4 regions of the Lysinibacillus sp. FSL K6-0232 genome follow, and region 4 is predicted to be linked to each of the others. Evidence: predicted binding sites of a transcription regulator. Region 4 holds the regulator's gene; each other region holds the start of a gene.
The links. The regulator LexA, encoded in region 4, represses DNA repair genes until DNA is damaged. The targets are predictions, from matches to a motif close to CGAACATATGTTCG.

Region 1 (4,556 bases), 860 kb from region 4:
AAGGGGCAACTAAGGCTAAGCTAATACCAAAAAATCGTAATATACGAATGAGCGTGCTAATAAACCAGTGCTGATAGTAATCCTCTGCTGATTGTAGAAAGGATGTGAATAATGCAGGTACAACTAATACAAAGGGTGTACCATCGACCAATATCGCTACTTTGCCTTCAAGCAGTTCAGCTGCAATAACGTCGGGACGCTCAGAGTTGTAGACAGTAGGAAAAATCGATTTTTTCTCATCTTGTATATAATCCTCAATATAGCCGCTCTCTAAAATGCTATCTGTCTGAATACGGTCTAAACGTGCTAATACTTCAGCGACAATTTTGTCATTAGCAATGCCATTGATATACATGATAGCTATATTGGTTTGTGTCACATCACCAATAACACGAGATTTTATCCAAAGGTTAGGGCTTTTAATTTTTCGGCGAATTAATGCTGTATTGGTCCGTAATGTTTCTGTAAAGGCTTCTTTTGGTCCGCGAATAACAGATTCGGTGGATGGCTCTGTAACAGCGCGATCTTTCACATTTTTCGTGTTGGTAGCAATGCCTGCTGCAAAGCCGTCCAAAAGAATGACAGTTTCACCATTGAAAATCGCTCGATACAATGTTGTAAAATGCTCGATATTTGCAATATCACCAACTGTTAAATAGGCATTCCCAATGTATTGCTGAATTGTGGCTATATCAATCTGCTGTTCTTCTTCGATATGGGCTGTTAATTTATCAATAGTATCATCTGCAATCATCATTTTATCAGCTAAGCCATCAATCGAAATAACAGCAAGGGTGTAGTGATCTACGCTATCAATGATTATTTCACGTATCATAAGGTCATTACTATGACCGAGTGCATGCTTAATTGTTTGCAGATTTTTAGATAGTGATGTATATAATGGGGAGGTATCGGTATTGTGAGAGATCGTCATGCGTGTTCCTCCTCAACTAGGACAGTCATTATTTATAGAATAGACAATTTTAGCGGGAGATAAACGATAGTAGACATTAAAAAAAGCAATATATCTTAGCGATATACTGCTTATGTACGATAGTCGTATTGTAATTCATCGTTACTTGTATCAACATCTACATATAAACTATGCTCGTTAAAGAACCATAAATCTTTTTCTTCGATGTAATAGGTTACATCATCAACCACGGTTTGCACACCAATGGCAATCGGTTCTTCACGTGTCATCCCAAGTGAAAAGCCTTCATGAAATGGGCTAGAGCCACCATAGCGAGCATAAAAGCGAATCGTATCGCCAGGCTCCACTTCCATCTCCTGTTTAAACCATTGTAATGCCTGATCTGTTAATGCAATGTTCATACGTATATGCTCCTCTCTTTTCCTAAAGCCATTTGACCTTTGGCTCCGTGCCATTTTTAATACGGGCAATATTAGCACGGTGACGGTAAATAATAAAGGTAAATAAAAAGGCTACTAGGATACCTAATGCATAATCGCCTGTAACAAAATAATAAACGATTGCATAAATAAGTGCTACTAATGCGGCTATCATAGATGTTAAGCTAACGATTTTTGTGATTTTTAATGTCACAATAAATGTAATAAAGAGCAGAACGAAGAGCGGCCATGAGTAACCAAGCAATACCCCTGCTGATGTTGCCACTGCTTTGCCGCCACGGAAATTGGCAAAGATAGGGAACATATGACCAATTACCGCAACCAAGCCAAGCATTAATGGATGGATGGAGCTATCTGCAAAAAAAGGCAATGCCACTAATAAAACAGCAGCTGTCCCCTTTAAAACATCCATGATTGTTACAACAATGCCTGCCTTTTTCCCTAAGATGCGAAAGGTATTGGTTGCACCTAGGTTCCCACTGCCATGCTCACGAATATCTGTATGATAAAAAAGTTTGCCTATCCATAATCCAGAAGGTATAGAGCCGATTAGATAAGCGCATAAAATAATAAGTCCATTGATCATAAGGTGGATTCCTTTCCTTCACTTGATAACGAATAGTTTGTCACAAGTATTTTACACTTTTTCTTGCGAATCTACAATGTTCGGAAGGAGAATTCGTAGCAAGCCTTGAATTCAATAGATAATCCAACTACTAGAGAGTAATTGGGTAAATATAGGGATAATGGTCATTTTGTCAATCGATCATTCCTTTGATAGAATAGAAGTCTGACGCTAGTTTGTCCGTTCAAATGTTTGCAACTAAATATGAAAGGGTTCGTCAAATGATACGGACGATAAGTAGCTAGCTGTGTTGTTGAAATCCCAATTTTAAGCAAGTGTTGCAGATGTTTACTATATACAAAGTAAAATAACAACGACTTGTCGCTAGTGCTTGACAGGAAATGCTATGATTGATTAGGATGAGAATAGTAATAGAACATGCGTTTGTTTTTTGGAGGGGAATTTTTTGACGAATAAACAGTCACCGAGCGTCTATAATGATGACGCCATACAAGTATTAGAAGGATTAGAAGCGGTACGCAAACGACCTGGCATGTATATCGGTTCAACGGATGGCCGTGGACTTCACCACCTTGTGTATGAAATTGTAGATAATGCGGTGGATGAAGCGCTGGCTGGCTTTGGGGCTCATATTATTGTCACGATTCACAATGATCAAAGTGTAAGTGTGCGTGACTTTGGGCGTGGGATGCCGACAGGGATGCATAAAATGGGAAAGCCAACGCCTGAAATTATTTTTACTGTGTTACATGCTGGCGGAAAATTTGGGCAAGGCGGCTATAAAACAAGCGGCGGCTTGCATGGTGTAGGCTCTTCTGTTGTGAATGCGCTATCAACGTTTTTAGAGGTAACGATTCATCGTGACGGGAAAATCTATCGTCAGCGTTTTGAAAATGGTGGACATCCTGTGACAACGCTTGAAGACATCGGACAAACAAAGCAAACAGGAACACTTGTTCGTTTTTTGCCAGATGAAACAATTTTCTCTGTGACGAAATTTAACTATGATACATTAGCAGAGCGTTTACGCGAGTCAGCCTTTTTATTAAAGGGCTTAAAAATTGAATTAATTGATGAGCGCGAGGAAGGCAAAAAGGATGTGTTCTTTTATGAGAACGGCATTGAAGCTTTCGTTGCGTATTTGAATGAAGAAAAGGATGTGCTACATCCTGTAAAATATGTAGAAGGTATCCAAGATGATATTGAAGTAGAATTTGCCTTTCAATATAACGATGGCTACTCGGAAACAATTTTATCCTTTGTCAATAATGTGCGTACGCGTGATGGTGGCACACATGAAACAGGTGCAAAAGCGGCACTCACACGTGTATTTAATGAGTATGCAAGAAAAATTGGCTTGCTGAAGGAAAAGGATAAAAACCTAGAAGGAACGGATATTCGGGAAGGTCTAGCAGCCATTGTATCTGTGCGAATTCCAGAGCATTTACTGCAATTTGAAGGACAAACAAAGGGTAAACTTGGTACAAGTGAAGCTCGTTCTGCCGTAGATAGTGTTGTATCTGAGCAAATTTTATATGTGCTGGAGGAAAATGCAGAATTATCGGCATCTCTTGTGCGAAAGGCGATTCGTGCCCAGCAAGTGCGTGAGGCGGCTCGAAAAGCGCGTGAGGATGCACGAAATGGCAAGAAAAATAAAAAGGGTAGCACGATTTTATCAGGAAAATTAACGCCTGCACAATCACGCAACGCTGCTAGAAACGAGCTGTATTTGGTCGAGGGCGATTCTGCGGGCGGCTCCGCGAAGCAAGGTCGTGATCGCACATTCCAAGCGATTTTACCATTGCGCGGGAAGGTCATTAATACCGAAAAGGCAAAGCTGCAAGATATTATGAAAAACGAGGAAATTTCAACGATTATTCATGCGATTGGCGCAGGTGTTGGGTCAGATTTCTCCGTTGAAGATTCAGCGTACAATAAAGTTGTGATTATGACCGATGCTGATACGGATGGGGCTCATATTCAAGTGCTGCTATTAACGTTTTTCTATCGTTATATGCGCCCACTTATTGAGGCAGGCAAGGTCTTTATTGCACTACCACCATTGTATAAAGTGTCCAAAGGAACAGGGAAAAAAGAAGTGGTTGAATATGCTTGGACAGAAAGCGATTTACAAAAGGCCATTAAAAAAGTGGGTAAGGGTTACATACTACAGCGCTACAAAGGGCTTGGTGAGATGAACGCAGACCAGCTATGGGATACAACCATGAACCCTGAAACACGTACATTAATTCGTGTCACAATCGAGGATGGTGCACGAGCAGAAAGACGTGTCACAACATTAATGGGCGATAAAGTAGAGCCACGTCGTAAATGGATTGAAGCCAATGTCGATTTCGGCATGGAGGATGATGTCAATATTTTAGACAATGAATTCATCCAGCAGGAGGAGGGCCAAGCATGAATAGTACGGAAAAGTTTCAAGATTTACCTTTAGAAGAAGTAATGGGTGACCGTTTTGGTCGCTATAGTAAATATATTATTCAAGACCGCGCGTTGCCTGATGCACGTGACGGTCTTAAACCTGTACAGCGCCGTATTTTATATGCAATGTATACAGAGGGCAATACACATGATA
Region 2 (4,556 bases), 480 kb from region 4:
TCCTTTGTAAAAACGTTATAATAAAAAGATACAAGGCTTATATGCTTTATTACTAACGTTCGGAGGATTTAACAATGATTGAATTAGCAGATGTACGTAATGTGTTAGACACTACAGCCAAAAAATTGGCGGACTTTAGGGGGTCTCTTTGACTTAGAAAACAAAGAGGCACGTATTCAAGAGCTAGATGAAATGATGCTAGAGCCAGGCTTTTGGGATGACCAACAAGGTGCACAAGTAATCATTAATGAAGGAAATGGCTTAAAGGCAATTGTCAATGAATATAAAGATTTAGTGGAAACACATGAAAATTTAGATATGACACTAGAGCTTTTACGTGAAGAACCGGATGAAGAATTACAGGAAGAGCTAGGCAAAGAGCTAGCAGAATTCCAACAAAAAATGGCTGATTTCGAGCTACAATTACTGCTAAGTGGACCATACGATCAAAACAATGCTATTTTAGAGCTACATCCTGGTGCAGGTGGTACCGAGTCACAGGACTGGGGCTCTATGCTATTACGTATGTATACTCGCTGGGCAGAAAAGCGTGGCTTTAAAGTAGAAACAGTGGATTACCTCCCTGGCGATGAGGCGGGGATTAAATCCGTCACATTATCGATTAAAGGTCATAATGCTTTCGGTTATTTACAGGCTGAAAAAGGTGTGCATCGTCTCGTGCGTATTTCACCATTCGATTCATCTGGCCGCCGCCATACATCATTTGTTTCCTGCGATGTTATGCCAGAGTTTGATGACAATATTGAAATTGATATTCGCACAGAGGATTTAAAAATTGATACGTATCGTGCAACAGGTGCAGGTGGTCAGCATATTAATACAACAGATTCAGCTGTTCGTATTACACATATTCCGACTGGTACAATTGTGCAATGTCAGGCAGAGCGTTCACAGATTAAAAACCGTGAAAAGGCGATGACGATGTTAAAAGGAAAATTGTATCAATTAGAATTAGAAAAACAGCAGGCACAGCTTGATGAAATTCGCGGTGAGCAAAAGGAAATTGGCTGGGGCTCGCAAATTCGCTCTTATGTATTCCATCCATATTCAATGGTGAAGGACCACCGTACAAATGAAGAAACAGGTAATGTTGGTGCGGTGATGGATGGCGATATAGATCCATTCATTAATGCTTATTTACGTTCAAAGATTAACTAATATGTATTCCCCCAAGAGAGAGTCTTGGGGGATTTTTTATGTTAAAAGGGTGGGGAATATGGTGCATCCTGACTAAGCTGTTTTCGTTCATTCATATAATGCTTGTATAACATGGATGCATTGACAAATTGTTTGCTAATGGAAGCATATTGAATAGGAAGCTCAATCTGTATATCGTTTTTGAGTGTCACAATACAGCCAGCTTTACTAGGGGTAATATTAGTAATGGCATGAAGACCAATCCATATATTATGGATGGAGTTTGGTGAATAGGTTGGTAGAAAAATACATGGATAGCCGTAATCAAAGGCAACAGCAATCGGTAGCTTATGTTGATTGCCAAAAAAGCGCTTGGCTGATTGTTTTGCAGCTTCATAGGTTGTGCCTAATGAAATACAAGATTTTCGAAGGACATGTAATGGCTTACGTGTCACGATCAGCTCATTATGTTTATCAATTACATGTGTGAAAATTTTAGAGTTGTGTTGAATTGGTTGTAGCACATACGTATTGAAGGATACTAAATAGCGATTTACATAATTTTGTGCCATATGAAAAATGCCTCCTTTTTCTATTGATAGCTGTAGTATAGGTAATAAAATAAATTCTAGAAAATATCAATAAAGATGAGAATTGCTTAAGAAATAGCGAAATTGCTTAGAGAATTTGCTACAAATAGCGCGAGATTAATAGTCAATCCAAGTTATTTTCGAGTCTTAAGCATTGCATTTTTATTTCAATTTTCATATAATTTAGAAAAGGATCGAGGTGAGATCGTTGGATAAATATTATTCGTACACAGATTTTCTAAAAGCCGTTGGTCAGTCGAAAAAAGTTGATGAGGCAGAGAAATTATTAAACGAGATTTATTTAGATTTATTTTTAAATCGTATCCAGCGTATGCATCGTCAAGAGCAGCTCATGGTTCTAATCGATAGAGCACTCGATGAAAAAGATGAAAACGCATTTTATCGCTACGCAGCCGAACTAAATTCTTTGCAGCAAACAGAGGATGAATAATAAGATTGCCCCGTTCTCCATGAATAGTGGAGAGCGGGATTTTTTTGTTTAACCGTTAAGGGCATTCGCTCAAAAATGATAGAGAACTGCTCAAAAGTAGTGTCACCTGCTTAAAATAGAAGCTTGAAAGTTAGCGGAAACGGCTATGATAAGAGTAAAAGACTTCATTGGTTTCGCAGTTATTATGTATAAATTTTAGGGGTAGAAAAAAGTTTTACAAACATTCGTTCGTTAAATGTTCGAAATTTTACGAGTGCTATGCTAAAATATATGTACAAATTGGAAGGAAAGGACGGGGACATGTGTGCAAACATTTGATTTACAAGCGCCATATCAGCCTAGCGGAGATCAACCACAGGCAATTGCTGAATTAGTGGAGGGTGTAAAGGCAGGTAAGCGTCATCAAACATTACTTGGTGCGACAGGTACTGGTAAAACATTTACAATTTCGAATGTTATTCAACAAGTAAAAAAACCAACGCTTATTATGGCACATAATAAAACACTCGCAGGCCAGCTATATAGCGAGTTTAAAGAATTCTTCCCAAATAACGCCGTTGAATATTTTGTCAGCTATTATGATTACTATCAACCAGAAGCCTATGTACCACAGACAGATACCTATATAGAAAAAGACTCTAGCATTAATGATGAAATTGATAAGCTGCGTCACTCTGCAACTTCAGCATTATTTGAGCGTGAGGATGTCATTATTATTGCATCTGTGTCCTGCATTTATGGTTTAGGTTCACCAGAGGAATATCGCGAAATGGTGGTATCGATTCGCACAGGTATGGAAATTGAACGTAATCAGCTATTGCGTAAGCTCGTTGATGTGCAATATGAGCGTAATGATGTAAGTTTTACACGCGGAACATTTCGGGTACGGGGAGATGTAGTGGAAATATTCCCAGCATCGCGTGATGAGCATTGTATCCGTGTAGAATTTTTCGGAGATGAAATTGATCGTATTCGTGAGGTAGATGCCTTAACAGGAGAAATTTTATCAGATCGAGATCATGTGGCAATTTTCCCAGCATCCCACTTCGTAACGCGAGAGGAAAAAATGCGAAAAGCGATTGAAAACATTGAAAAAGAGCTAGAGGAACGTTTGGCACTATTGCGGGCTGAAGATAAATTGCTAGAGGCACAGCGTTTAGAGCAGCGTACACGTTATGATTTAGAGATGATGCGTGAAATGGGCTTTTGCTCAGGTATTGAGAACTATTCTCGTCATTTAACATTGCGTGAAGCAGGTGCAACACCCTATACATTGTTAGATTATTTCCCTGATGATTTTTTACTTGTTGTGGATGAAAGCCATGTAACACTTCCTCAAGTACGAGGCATGTACAACGGTGACCAAGCACGTAAAGGTGTTTTAGTAGAGCATGGCTTCCGTCTGCCATCAGCGCTTGATAATCGACCATTGCGCTTTGAGGAGTATGAAAGTCGTGTGCATCAGGCTATTTATGTTTCTGCAACACCTGGTCCATATGAGCTAGAGCATACACCAGAAATGGTGGAGCAAATTATTCGTCCTACTGGATTGTTGGACCCATTAATCGATGTGCGTCCTATCGAAGGGCAAATAGATGATTTAATTGATGAGATTCATGAGCGAATTGCACGTAATGAACGTGTGCTTGTGACAACATTAACAAAGAAAATGTCAGAGGATTTAACAGCCTACTTAAAGGAAATGGGCTTAAAGGTTGAGTATTTACATTCAGAGATTAAAACACTTGAACGGATAGAGATTATTCGTGAGCTGCGTAAAGGAACATATGATGTATTAATCGGTATTAATTTATTGCGTGAGGGGCTTGATATTCCTGAAGTATCCCTTGTAGCGATTTTAGATGCGGATAAAGAAGGATTTTTACGCTCGGAGCGCTCATTAATTCAAACAATTGGACGTGCAGCGCGTAATGCAAATGGTCATGTGATTATGTATGCAGACAATGTAACAGATTCAATGAAAAAAGCAATTGATGAAACAAAACGTCGTCGTACATTGCAGATGGCTTATAACGAGGAGCATGGCATTACGCCTCAAACAATTATCAAGAAAATTCCAGATGTTATTCGTGCAACACAGGTAGCAGAGGAAGAGGAATCCTACGTCACAAAGGCTACGAAGGGCAAAAAGCTGACAAAGGCAGAAAGAGAACAGCTCTTGGCTTCCCTGGAAGTCGAAATGAAGGAGGCAGCAAAAGCGCTTGATTTCGAGCGTGCGGCCGAGCTGCGAGATACAATATTTGAATTGAAGGTAGAAGGGTGAATGACTTGTGAAAAATACTGAAATCATCGTGCAAGGTGCACGTGCTCATAATTTAAAAAATATCGATGTTACA
Region 3 (4,556 bases), 1.5 Mb from region 4:
AAATGCAGGTGTTTCAAAGGAGCCGTGTGGAGTATGCACAATGCCAAGGCGCGCTCCTGTTTGTTTACAAGTATGAAGTAGCTCATATCGAATTGCTGGTTGTGTCATAAACTAAAAAATCCTCTCTTATCTAAAGTAAAAACAGTACTTCGATTTTATCGTAAAATTATCGTGTTGGGCGAATAAACATCGCATCGCCAAAGCTAAAGAAGCGATATCTTTGCTCTACCGCTTGCTGATAGGCACTTAAAATGGTTTCTCTTGTAGCTAGTGTACTAACAAGCATCACAAGCGTTGATTTTGGTAAATGGAAGTTTGTAATTAAGCCATCCACTACTGTAAAGCGATAGCCTGGATAAATAAAAATAGATGTCCATCCCTGCTCTGCTCGCACTTCACCATGATATTTAGAGCCAATTGTTTCTAATGTTCGTGTAGAGGTTGTCCCAACAGCAATCACCTTGCCGCCATTCTGTTTTACTCGGTTAATGGTAGCTGCTGCTTCCTCCGTTACACTATAAAATTCGGCATGCATTTCATGATTTTCAATCGAATCCACACTAACAGGACGGAAAGTGCCTAATCCAACATGCAATGTAATAAAGACAACCTCTACCCCTTTTGCCTTCACTTGTGCTAATAGTTCCTCTGTAAAATGTAGCCCTGCTGTTGGTGCTGCGGCTGAACCACGCTCTTTGGCATAAACCGTTTGATAGCGATCCCTGTCCTCTAGCTTCTCACGAATATATGGTGGTAACGGCATTTCGCCAAGCTGTTCCAATATTTCATAAAAGATGCCGTCATAGTGAAACATAAATGTACGACCACCATGCTCAAGCTCGCCTGTACAAGTAGCGGTTAATAAACCATCGCCAAATGTAATGACCGTACCTACTTTAACACGCTTTGCTGGTTTAACAAGTGTTTCCCATTCATCTGTACCAGCTAACTGCTTTAACAGTAATACTTCTATATGTGCCCCTGTTTCTTCTTTGACACCCATTAAACGCGCTGGTAAAACCTTTGTATCATTTAATACAAGACAGTCACCAGCATGTAGTTCCTCTAAAATATGGGCAAAACGGTGATGCTCCACTTGCTTAGTGCCTGGTGTTACAACCATTAATCGACTCGCTGTTCGATCCACTAATGGTGTTTGAGCAATAAGCTCCTCTGGTAATATAAAATCAAAATCTTCTACACGCATGAAAAAACTTCCTTTTTTATGTTTGTTGTGGATAGTCATATCCAAAATGTTCGTAGGCTAAATGTGTTGCCACTCTTCCTCTTGGTGTACGCTGGATAAACCCTATTTGCATTAAATACGGCTCATATACATCCTCTATTGTCACCCGCTCCTCACCAATTGATGCAGCGAGTGTATCTAAGCCCACAGGACCTCCCTGAAAGCGTTCAATCATATTTGTAACAAGCTTATGGTCAATATGATCAAGCCCTCTAGGATCGACTTGTAATAGCTCTAATGCCTGCTTCGCAAGACCCTCCGTTATCATACCATCTCCAAGCACTTGTGCATAATCCCGCACTCGCTTTAATAAACGATTAGCAATGCGCGGTGTCCCACGTGAACGTCTTGCCATTTCCATTGCCGCTACTGCTTCAATCTCCACATCAAATAAATGGGCACTGCGTACAACAATTTCAGCCAATGAACGATCATCATAATATTCCAAGCGTAGCAATACACCAAAGCGATCCCGTAAAGGAGCTGATAAAGCACCAGCTCTTGTTGTCGCACCTACAAGTGTAAAGGGAGGTAAATCAAGGCGAACGGAACGTGCTTCAGGCCCTTTCCCAACAACAATATCTAAACAGAAGTCTTCCATTGCTGGATATAAAACTTCCTCAATAGCACGGGGAAGTCGATGAATTTCATCAATAAATAGGACGTCCCCAGGCTCTAATGAGCTTAAAATAGCTGCTAAATCTCCGGGACGCTCAATCGCAGGACCACTTGTCATACGTACATTGACATTCATCTCATTCGCAATAACGGCGGCTAAGGTTGTTTTACCAAGCCCTGGAGGTCCATATAGCAGCACATGGTCTAAACTTTCCTGACGAAGCTTTGCGGCTTCAATAAATATTTGCAAATTTTCCTTTACTTTATGCTGTCCAATATATTGTGACAGCCTTTGGGGACGTAATGATAATTCAAACTGCTCATCATAGCTTCCTGCCTCACCAGCCATTATCCGTTCAGACATGCACCTCCCCTCCTTTCCTTACTTTAATTTTAATAGCAGTTGCAATGCTTGCTTCATATACGCATCTGTTGTTTCTAGCTTGTCATTATCTTCAAGCTGCGGACGAATTTTTTCAAGCTCTTTTTCAGAATATCCAAGTGCCAGTAATGCCAGTATTGCTTCCTCTAGCTCATGCTTATTTGGATGAACGCCAAATAGTGGTAGCTCTTCTTCTGTACTTGGTAGCTCTATTGTTTCCAATAAAGCACCTAGCTTGCCTTTTAAATCGAGGATCATTTGGCGCGCTGTTTTTTTCCCGACGCCCGGGAACTTCACTAAAAATGTTTCATCCTCACGCTCAATTGCACTAATTACCTGCTGTGGATTGCCAGTAGCTAAAATAGCTAGCGCCCCTTTTGGCCCTATACCTGACACTAAAATCAGCTTACGGAATAGTTCACGCTGGTCTAAGTTTGGAAAACCATATAATATTTGTGCATCCTCACGTACATGCAAATGGACATATATTTGTTGCTCAAGTGCTGATAGTCGAAAGGCAAATGGATTAGGTGTATTAAGCTGCCAGCCAATGCCCTGCTGTTCAAGTACAATATATTCAGGTGTAATACGGGTAATTTGTCCTTTTAAATAATCATACATTTAAAATCCCTCACAATCATCGTCTTCGATTATAGCATATAGCGAACGAATGCTCGACAAAAAGCCAAAAGTGAGATTCACAGACAAAAATGACCGCCAAATGACGGTCATTTCTTCACAAATCTATCAATATCGTACCACAATTTTGGCCAATAAGTGAGAGCGCGTTTTGTAAATGGCACTAAATAATCTAAAAATACTAGCTGCTGCTCGAGTGGTAAATCCACAGCAAACAGCCATTCACGTAATAACTCATTTGGATATTTCAAACGATGAAGCTTTCTTTTATCCAGCCGTTTCAGCTCTGGTAACTCTGCAAATATCTTACCAAGATCGTAATCCACAGCTGGCAATACACGATGCAGCCATAAAATATATTCATCATCTGCTTCTCCAAGGTGCGCTAAATCAAAATCAATTAAGCGTAATTGTCCATCAGAGCACCATAAAAAATTATGATGAACAACATCTCCATGTAAAAGCGTGATGTCTTTTTCAGGTGCATCCTCCATCGCTATCAACTGTAGCGACTTATCACTATAATGTAAAATTTGATCGATTTCTTCTCTTGTTAAAAATGCCCTAAATTCATTGCGTCTGCTTTTAAAACGCATATAGCGCATTTGCCATTTTAAAAGCTGTGAGTAGGTATGCAAGCCTGGCACTCGCTGCCAAGCAATTTTTTTATGTGTGTCATGTAAAGTGATTAAGAGCTTAAGAGCTTCCTTGCGATCTTTTTTATAGGTAAAGTTTGCACCATGGCTTCCTTCTTGCCATGCTTGCACAATTAACTGTTCATCATCACTTTGTACAATTGGTAAAACGAGGGAAGGCTCCATACAGCCTAGCTGACGATGGATAGCCCTCACCTTCTCCGCAATTTCTACTTGCTTCGCCCGCTTCACAAAATAAGTATTCGATTGATATTTATATTTCCAAATATTTGGCTTTACTTCTTCAACAATATACGCTTTTTCACCATCGATAAGGCGTCATCCCGCCTGGGAAATAATGCGGTGGCATCCAAGGACCACCTGACGGGCATGGAGGCGGTGGACAGTGACAAGGGTCCATATACCAAGTAGGCATCATCATTGGTTGCGGTTGTGTACCACATCCGCAGGATTGACCCATATTCATATCAGGCATCATCATTGGCGGTGGTTGCGTACCACATCCACAAGACTGACCCATATTCATATCAGGCATCATCATTGGTTGCGGTTGTGTACCACATCCACAGGATTGACCCATATTCATATCAAATTGTGGCTGCATCTGTGTATCATGTTTTGGGAAAAACGGTGTAGATTCTAAGAAATCATCTATCCCCCCGATCTTTTGCTTTGGCATATCACAAGGCATTGGCTGCTGTGGCATCATATACGGCTCGACTTGTGGCTGCATTGGCATTTGCCACCACATTTGATGATAAACAGGCTGATGGCAGCTCGGACAATATGGAACAGCAGGCATTTGTGGCATCATTTGCACTGGTGGCGGTGGCGCTGGTTGAGGCTGTGGCTTCGGTGGTGGCGGTTCTGGCTTTGGTTTAGCGACAGGTGGTGGTACTGGTGCTGGTTTCGGCGGTGGCTGTATTTGTACTGGCGGTGTAACATTTTGCTCAACTTGCGGCATCACCACTTGCTGATGCCAATTCATTTCCACAGGCTGCGGCACCCACATTGG
Region 4 (4,556 bases):
ATATGATAACAATGAAAGATTTTGTGAATGAGGACTCGCCTTTATTACGCAAAAAAACGGCTGAGGTGACAATACCTGTTACAAAAGAGGATCAAGATATTTTATTATCCATGCTGCAGTATTTACAAAATAGCCAAGACCCCATGCTGGCGAAAAAGTACAAATTACGGCCAGGGAGTGGGCTATCTGCGAATCAAATCGGACTGGATAAACGAATGTTTGCTGTACTGTTTAATGACCATGAACAAAGGCAGGAAATGATGTTTATCAACCCTAAAATTATCAGTCATTCAGTAAATATGATTTACTTACCTGAAGGAGAAGGCTGCCTCTCTGTCAATCGACCTGTTCATGGTTTTGTACCGCGCTATGAGCGAATTAAAGTAAAAGCCTATGATATACACGGGCAAGAATTCATTATGTCGTTACAAGGATATGGTGCTATTGTTGTCCAACATGAAATGGATCATTTAAACGGCATTATGTTTTATGACAGAATCAATAAAGAAAATCCATTTAAGCTACCAGATAATGTGATAATTGAAAGCTTATATTAAAAAGGATTAGCGGGCTTATGAGTTGCCTGCTAATCCTTCTTGATATTCTTGGAATCGGCGATGAACAGTTGCTTTACTTACTTCAAAGCCCAATCCCTTCAATGTGATTGAAATTTCCTCAAAGGTAAATCCACGCTTACGCAAATTAATAATTTCTTCGACTGGTAGCTCCTTACGCTCCTGCCCGTATGGATTCCCACGATTGGATAAGTTATTTTCAGGACGATAGCCATTTTCCACAGCCCGTCGCATACCACGACGAATTTTAGCATTATGAATTCTGCGCTGGTACTCCTCGACAATCGCTAAAATCTCAAGCAACATCGTATCCATTTCATTTAGCTGAACAGGTCCTGCATCCCGCATAGAAAACACATTTGTTGCTGATTTTTGCAATAAATGTAGCACCGCCATTCTTGCATTGCCACGACCTAAGCGTGTTTCATCTTGTACAAAAAGAGCATTAATATTCTTTTCTTTAATAAAATCCAGCATTTCAAGCAAGCCTTCTCGTTCCACATCATAGCCACTATGCTTATCCTGAAAAACGCCCTTTACCTCATAGCCCTGCTCCCTTGCATAGCATTGCAGTTCTTCCTGCTGACGCTCTAAAGAGGAGCTTTGTGTTTCTTTCTCAGTGCTCACACGACAATAGACAACGGCTGATAGTTGATTATTTCTCATTGTTCATTTCTCGCAATTTCAATTGTTTTGATGCGATTGGCTTGATCATCCAGTACAGGTATTACTAATGATTTACCAGCTACAATTTTAATATCTAGTAGTTCATTTTCTACTTTTACAAGCTTAATCCAATCATCTGTACTCATTTTACCACGATATTGTTCTGCTAACGACCATAAGCTATCTCCATGCTCAACCTGAATTTCTGCGTAACGTATATCTCCTGGATCAGTAATGTAAAGGTATGCTGCAAACAGTAAACAAGTTCCTACTAAAATTGAGATATGCGTATTTTTCTTTAACCAAATCATAGTCATTACCCCTTTTCTAGAATGTTTGTTCGGAATGTATGTTCTTATAATAAAACGAACAAACGTTTTTGTCAAACACTTTTTCGAACCTATGTTTGCATACATGTTCGTATTCTGTTATACTAACAAATAAGAAGAATAATATTAGAAAAAAGAGGTGAGCAATATGAAAAAAGTTTCAAAAAGACAAGAGGATATTTTAGCTTTCATTAAAGAAGAAGTACGAACTAAGGGTTATCCACCATCAGTACGTGAAATTGGGGAAGCAGTTGGACTTGCTTCAAGCTCAACGGTTCATGGTCATTTAGCTCGGTTAGAGCAAAAGGGTCTTATTCGCCGTGACCCTACAAAGCCACGCGCAATTGAAATTTTAGAGCCAGAGGAATCCGTTCAAAAGCAACATGTTATTCATGTGCCGCTTGTCGGGAAAGTTACAGCTGGTTCTCCTATTACAGCGATTGAAAATATCGAAGAATACTTCCCATTACCAGATGCCTATGGCACAAGTGAGGATCAATTATTTATGTTAGAGATTATGGGTGAATCCATGATTGAAGCAGGTATTTTAGATGGGGACTTAGTCATTGTCAAGCAAAGGTCAACTGCTGATAATGGAGATATTGTTGTAGCCATGACAGATGAGGATGAGGCAACTGTCAAGCGTTTCTTCAAAGAAAAAAATCATTTCCGTTTACAGCCTGAAAACTCAACAATGGAACCAATTATCGTTGATCAAGTTTCCATTTTAGGACAAGTTGTAGGTCTTTATCGCCGTGTTCATTAATATTTTAAAATACACATAAATTTTTTGAGGATTATGCATTTCTTTGCTGAGCATGTCCTCTTTTTATTTTTATAGGTGAATGTTCCTGCGAGAGTAACCGCTATTCGCTCCATGCGTCAAACTAATCATTCAAGAAATTACAGCCAATATGATGTATCGCTACTATAAATCGAAGCCAGCATTAAGTATGTCTTTGCGGTTGCATATAAAAGAAGCAAAAGCCAGCGAGAGCGAACTTCTCAATAGCTTTTGCCTACAACCCTACATATGTTTCTTAAATTTCAAACTCGCCTCAATAAATGCTGAGAATAGCTTTAACGCATGCTGATCTCCTACAGTAGCTAGTTCCTCTGGATGCCACTGCACAGCTAAACAAAATGGTAGCTCCTTGTACACCATCGCTTCAACAATACCATCACTTGATAGTGCCGCTGCTTGACAGTTATCGGCTAGTATCTTTACAGCCTGATGATGCAATGAATTAACAGCGATTTTTTCCTGCCCTATTATATCCATTAATAAATTATTAGCCGCAATTTGCACATAATGCGTTGCCACCATTCGATCTGATTGTTGCGCATGCTGTAACAGCTTTGTACCAGCATAGTCGCTATCAATATCTTGATACAATGTGCCACCTAGCGCAACATTTAATATTTGTAAGCCACGACAAATACCGAAAATAGGCATTTTCCGCGTAATTGCTTCCTCAATTAAAGCTACCTCTACCGCATCTCTTGCGGGATGAACTTTTCCTATGTTTGGTGAAGGATCTTCGCCAAACAGGAACGGATGTATATCATGACCTCCAGATAGCAATAAACCATCTGTAAGAGCTAATATTTCTGCTACATCCTGCTCTACGCCAATGGGAATAATTAGCGGGATACCTCCTGCTTCAATAATACTTTTACTGTAAGCAGCATTTAACTGTGAAGATAAACTATCGTCCACAAAGGCTGTAATACCAATAATTGGCTTCACCCAATCCCCTCCATACTTACGAAAGATTCAACAACTACCAAAACCCTAAATACCAATGTATAAACGAGTCACCATAGAAATAAACAATTATTGCTGCTAATGCAATCGATGGCCCAAATGGAATGGGTGTTTTTCTTCCTTGTTTTCGTTTTGCTAATACTACTAACCCGACAACTAAACCAATAACGGCTGCTAAAAATAGTGTTAACAGTACATTTATTGTACCAAGGGCAAGACCAATTAAAAAGAATAATTTAATATCGCCTCCCCCCATACCGCCTCTGGACACAACGGCAATACCATATAATATGCCAAAGCCAACGACAGCACCTACAAGGCAATCCCACCACGGTGTGAGGGGCGATAATATGCGCCCGATAAGAAGAAAAGGCAAAAAGAATAGCAGCACCTTATCTGGAATTAGCATATAAGCAAAATCTGATACAACGATAATTATCAATAATGAAATAAATAATAATGCGACAATCAATTCGAGCCCCCAGCCTAGCTGCCAATAAGCAAAGGCAAAGAATACGCCTGTGAGCAGCTCCATCATTGGGTAAAGCCAAGAAATTCGATAGCCACAGCTTCGACATTTTCCACCCAAAGATACATATGACAAAACAGGCACTAAATCACGTGCTGTTAATTGCCTATGACAATTGGTGCAATGTGAAGGTGGCTGGATAATTGATTCCTTTTTTGGTATTCGTAAGCCAACGACATTATAAAACGAACCAAAGACAAGCCCAAAAACAAAGAAAATAATTGTATAAACCAATGTCAAATTGTGATCCCCCTAAACAAATAGACGCCCATACAGTTGAAGTATGGTGCGTCTATAATCGTTATTGTTCCCCATCATAATAGAACGTCGTCACTTGAACCGTAGCCTGTAAAGTAATATCTTCTTGTGTTAGCTGCTCCTGCTCTCCTGGTAATTCAAACTCAATCGTATCTATTTTCATGACACGCTCTAGTTGTTCAATCTCTCGTAAGAAGCCTTCAAGAGAAGTAGAATCAAGTGCATCAACCTCTAAAATAAACGTAATAAGCTTTAAATTAGCTGGCAGCGATTCCTTCGAAAGAGAGGCAATTGGTGTATTTGTTTGCTCCTCGCTCTGCTCCCCATTTACTTCTGCTTCGGCTTGCTCCAGCATATTCAGATCGGCAGTTACATCTGCTTCTGTAACAGCTCCACCCTCATTATGAACCGTTAATGAGTCAATACGTGTG

Region 1: a site for LexA is predicted at 2,373-2,386, ahead of parE (DNA topoisomerase IV subunit B). Genes of this name have one in related genera too.
Region 2: a site for LexA is predicted at 2,417-2,430, ahead of uvrB (excinuclease ABC subunit UvrB). Genes of this name have one in related genera too.
Region 3: a site for LexA is predicted at 2,910-2,923, ahead of ruvA (Holliday junction branch migration protein RuvA). Genes of this name have one in related genera too.

What each region holds. Positions count from the first base shown of each region.
Region 1 covers NZ_JBBOYW010000001.1:2,098,110-2,102,665, reverse strand. Annotated here, with positions in the region: gene MHB42_RS10265 (spore germination protein) at 1-934, opposite strand, end outside; gene MHB42_RS10260 (HesB/YadR/YfhF family protein) at 1,045-1,335, opposite strand; gene plsY (glycerol-3-phosphate 1-O-acyltransferase PlsY) at 1,358-1,960, opposite strand; gene parE (DNA topoisomerase IV subunit B) at 2,406-4,382, shown strand; gene parC (DNA topoisomerase IV subunit A) at 4,379-4,556, shown strand, end outside.
Region 2 covers NZ_JBBOYW010000001.1:759,075-763,630, forward strand. Annotated here, with positions in the region: one part of gene prfB (peptide chain release factor 2) at 75-149, shown strand; one part of gene prfB (peptide chain release factor 2) at 151-1,179, shown strand; gene MHB42_RS03505 (competence protein ComK) at 1,221-1,730, opposite strand; gene MHB42_RS03510 (IDEAL domain-containing protein) at 1,957-2,199, shown strand; gene uvrB (excinuclease ABC subunit UvrB) at 2,504-4,483, shown strand; gene uvrA (excinuclease ABC subunit UvrA) at 4,491-4,556, shown strand, end outside.
Region 3 covers NZ_JBBOYW010000001.1:2,692,616-2,697,171, forward strand. Annotated here, with positions in the region: gene tgt (tRNA guanosine(34) transglycosylase Tgt) at 1-108, opposite strand, end outside; gene queA (tRNA preQ1(34) S-adenosylmethionine ribosyltransferase-isomerase QueA) at 167-1,207, opposite strand; gene ruvB (Holliday junction branch migration DNA helicase RuvB) at 1,224-2,228, opposite strand; gene ruvA (Holliday junction branch migration protein RuvA) at 2,247-2,867, opposite strand; gene MHB42_RS13140 (phosphotransferase) at 2,975-3,772, opposite strand; gene MHB42_RS13145 (LysM peptidoglycan-binding domain-containing protein) at 3,843-4,556, opposite strand, start outside.
Region 4 covers NZ_JBBOYW010000001.1:1,239,466-1,244,021, reverse strand. Annotated here, with positions in the region: gene def (peptide deformylase) at 1-557, shown strand, start outside; gene MHB42_RS05820 (YneB family resolvase-like protein) at 573-1,241, opposite strand; gene yneA (cell division suppressor protein YneA) at 1,238-1,552, opposite strand; gene lexA (transcriptional repressor LexA) at 1,719-2,336, shown strand; gene MHB42_RS05805 (gamma-glutamyl-gamma-aminobutyrate hydrolase family protein) at 2,598-3,320, opposite strand; gene MHB42_RS05800 (prepilin peptidase) at 3,355-4,107, opposite strand; gene MHB42_RS05795 (hypothetical protein) at 4,169-4,556, opposite strand, start outside.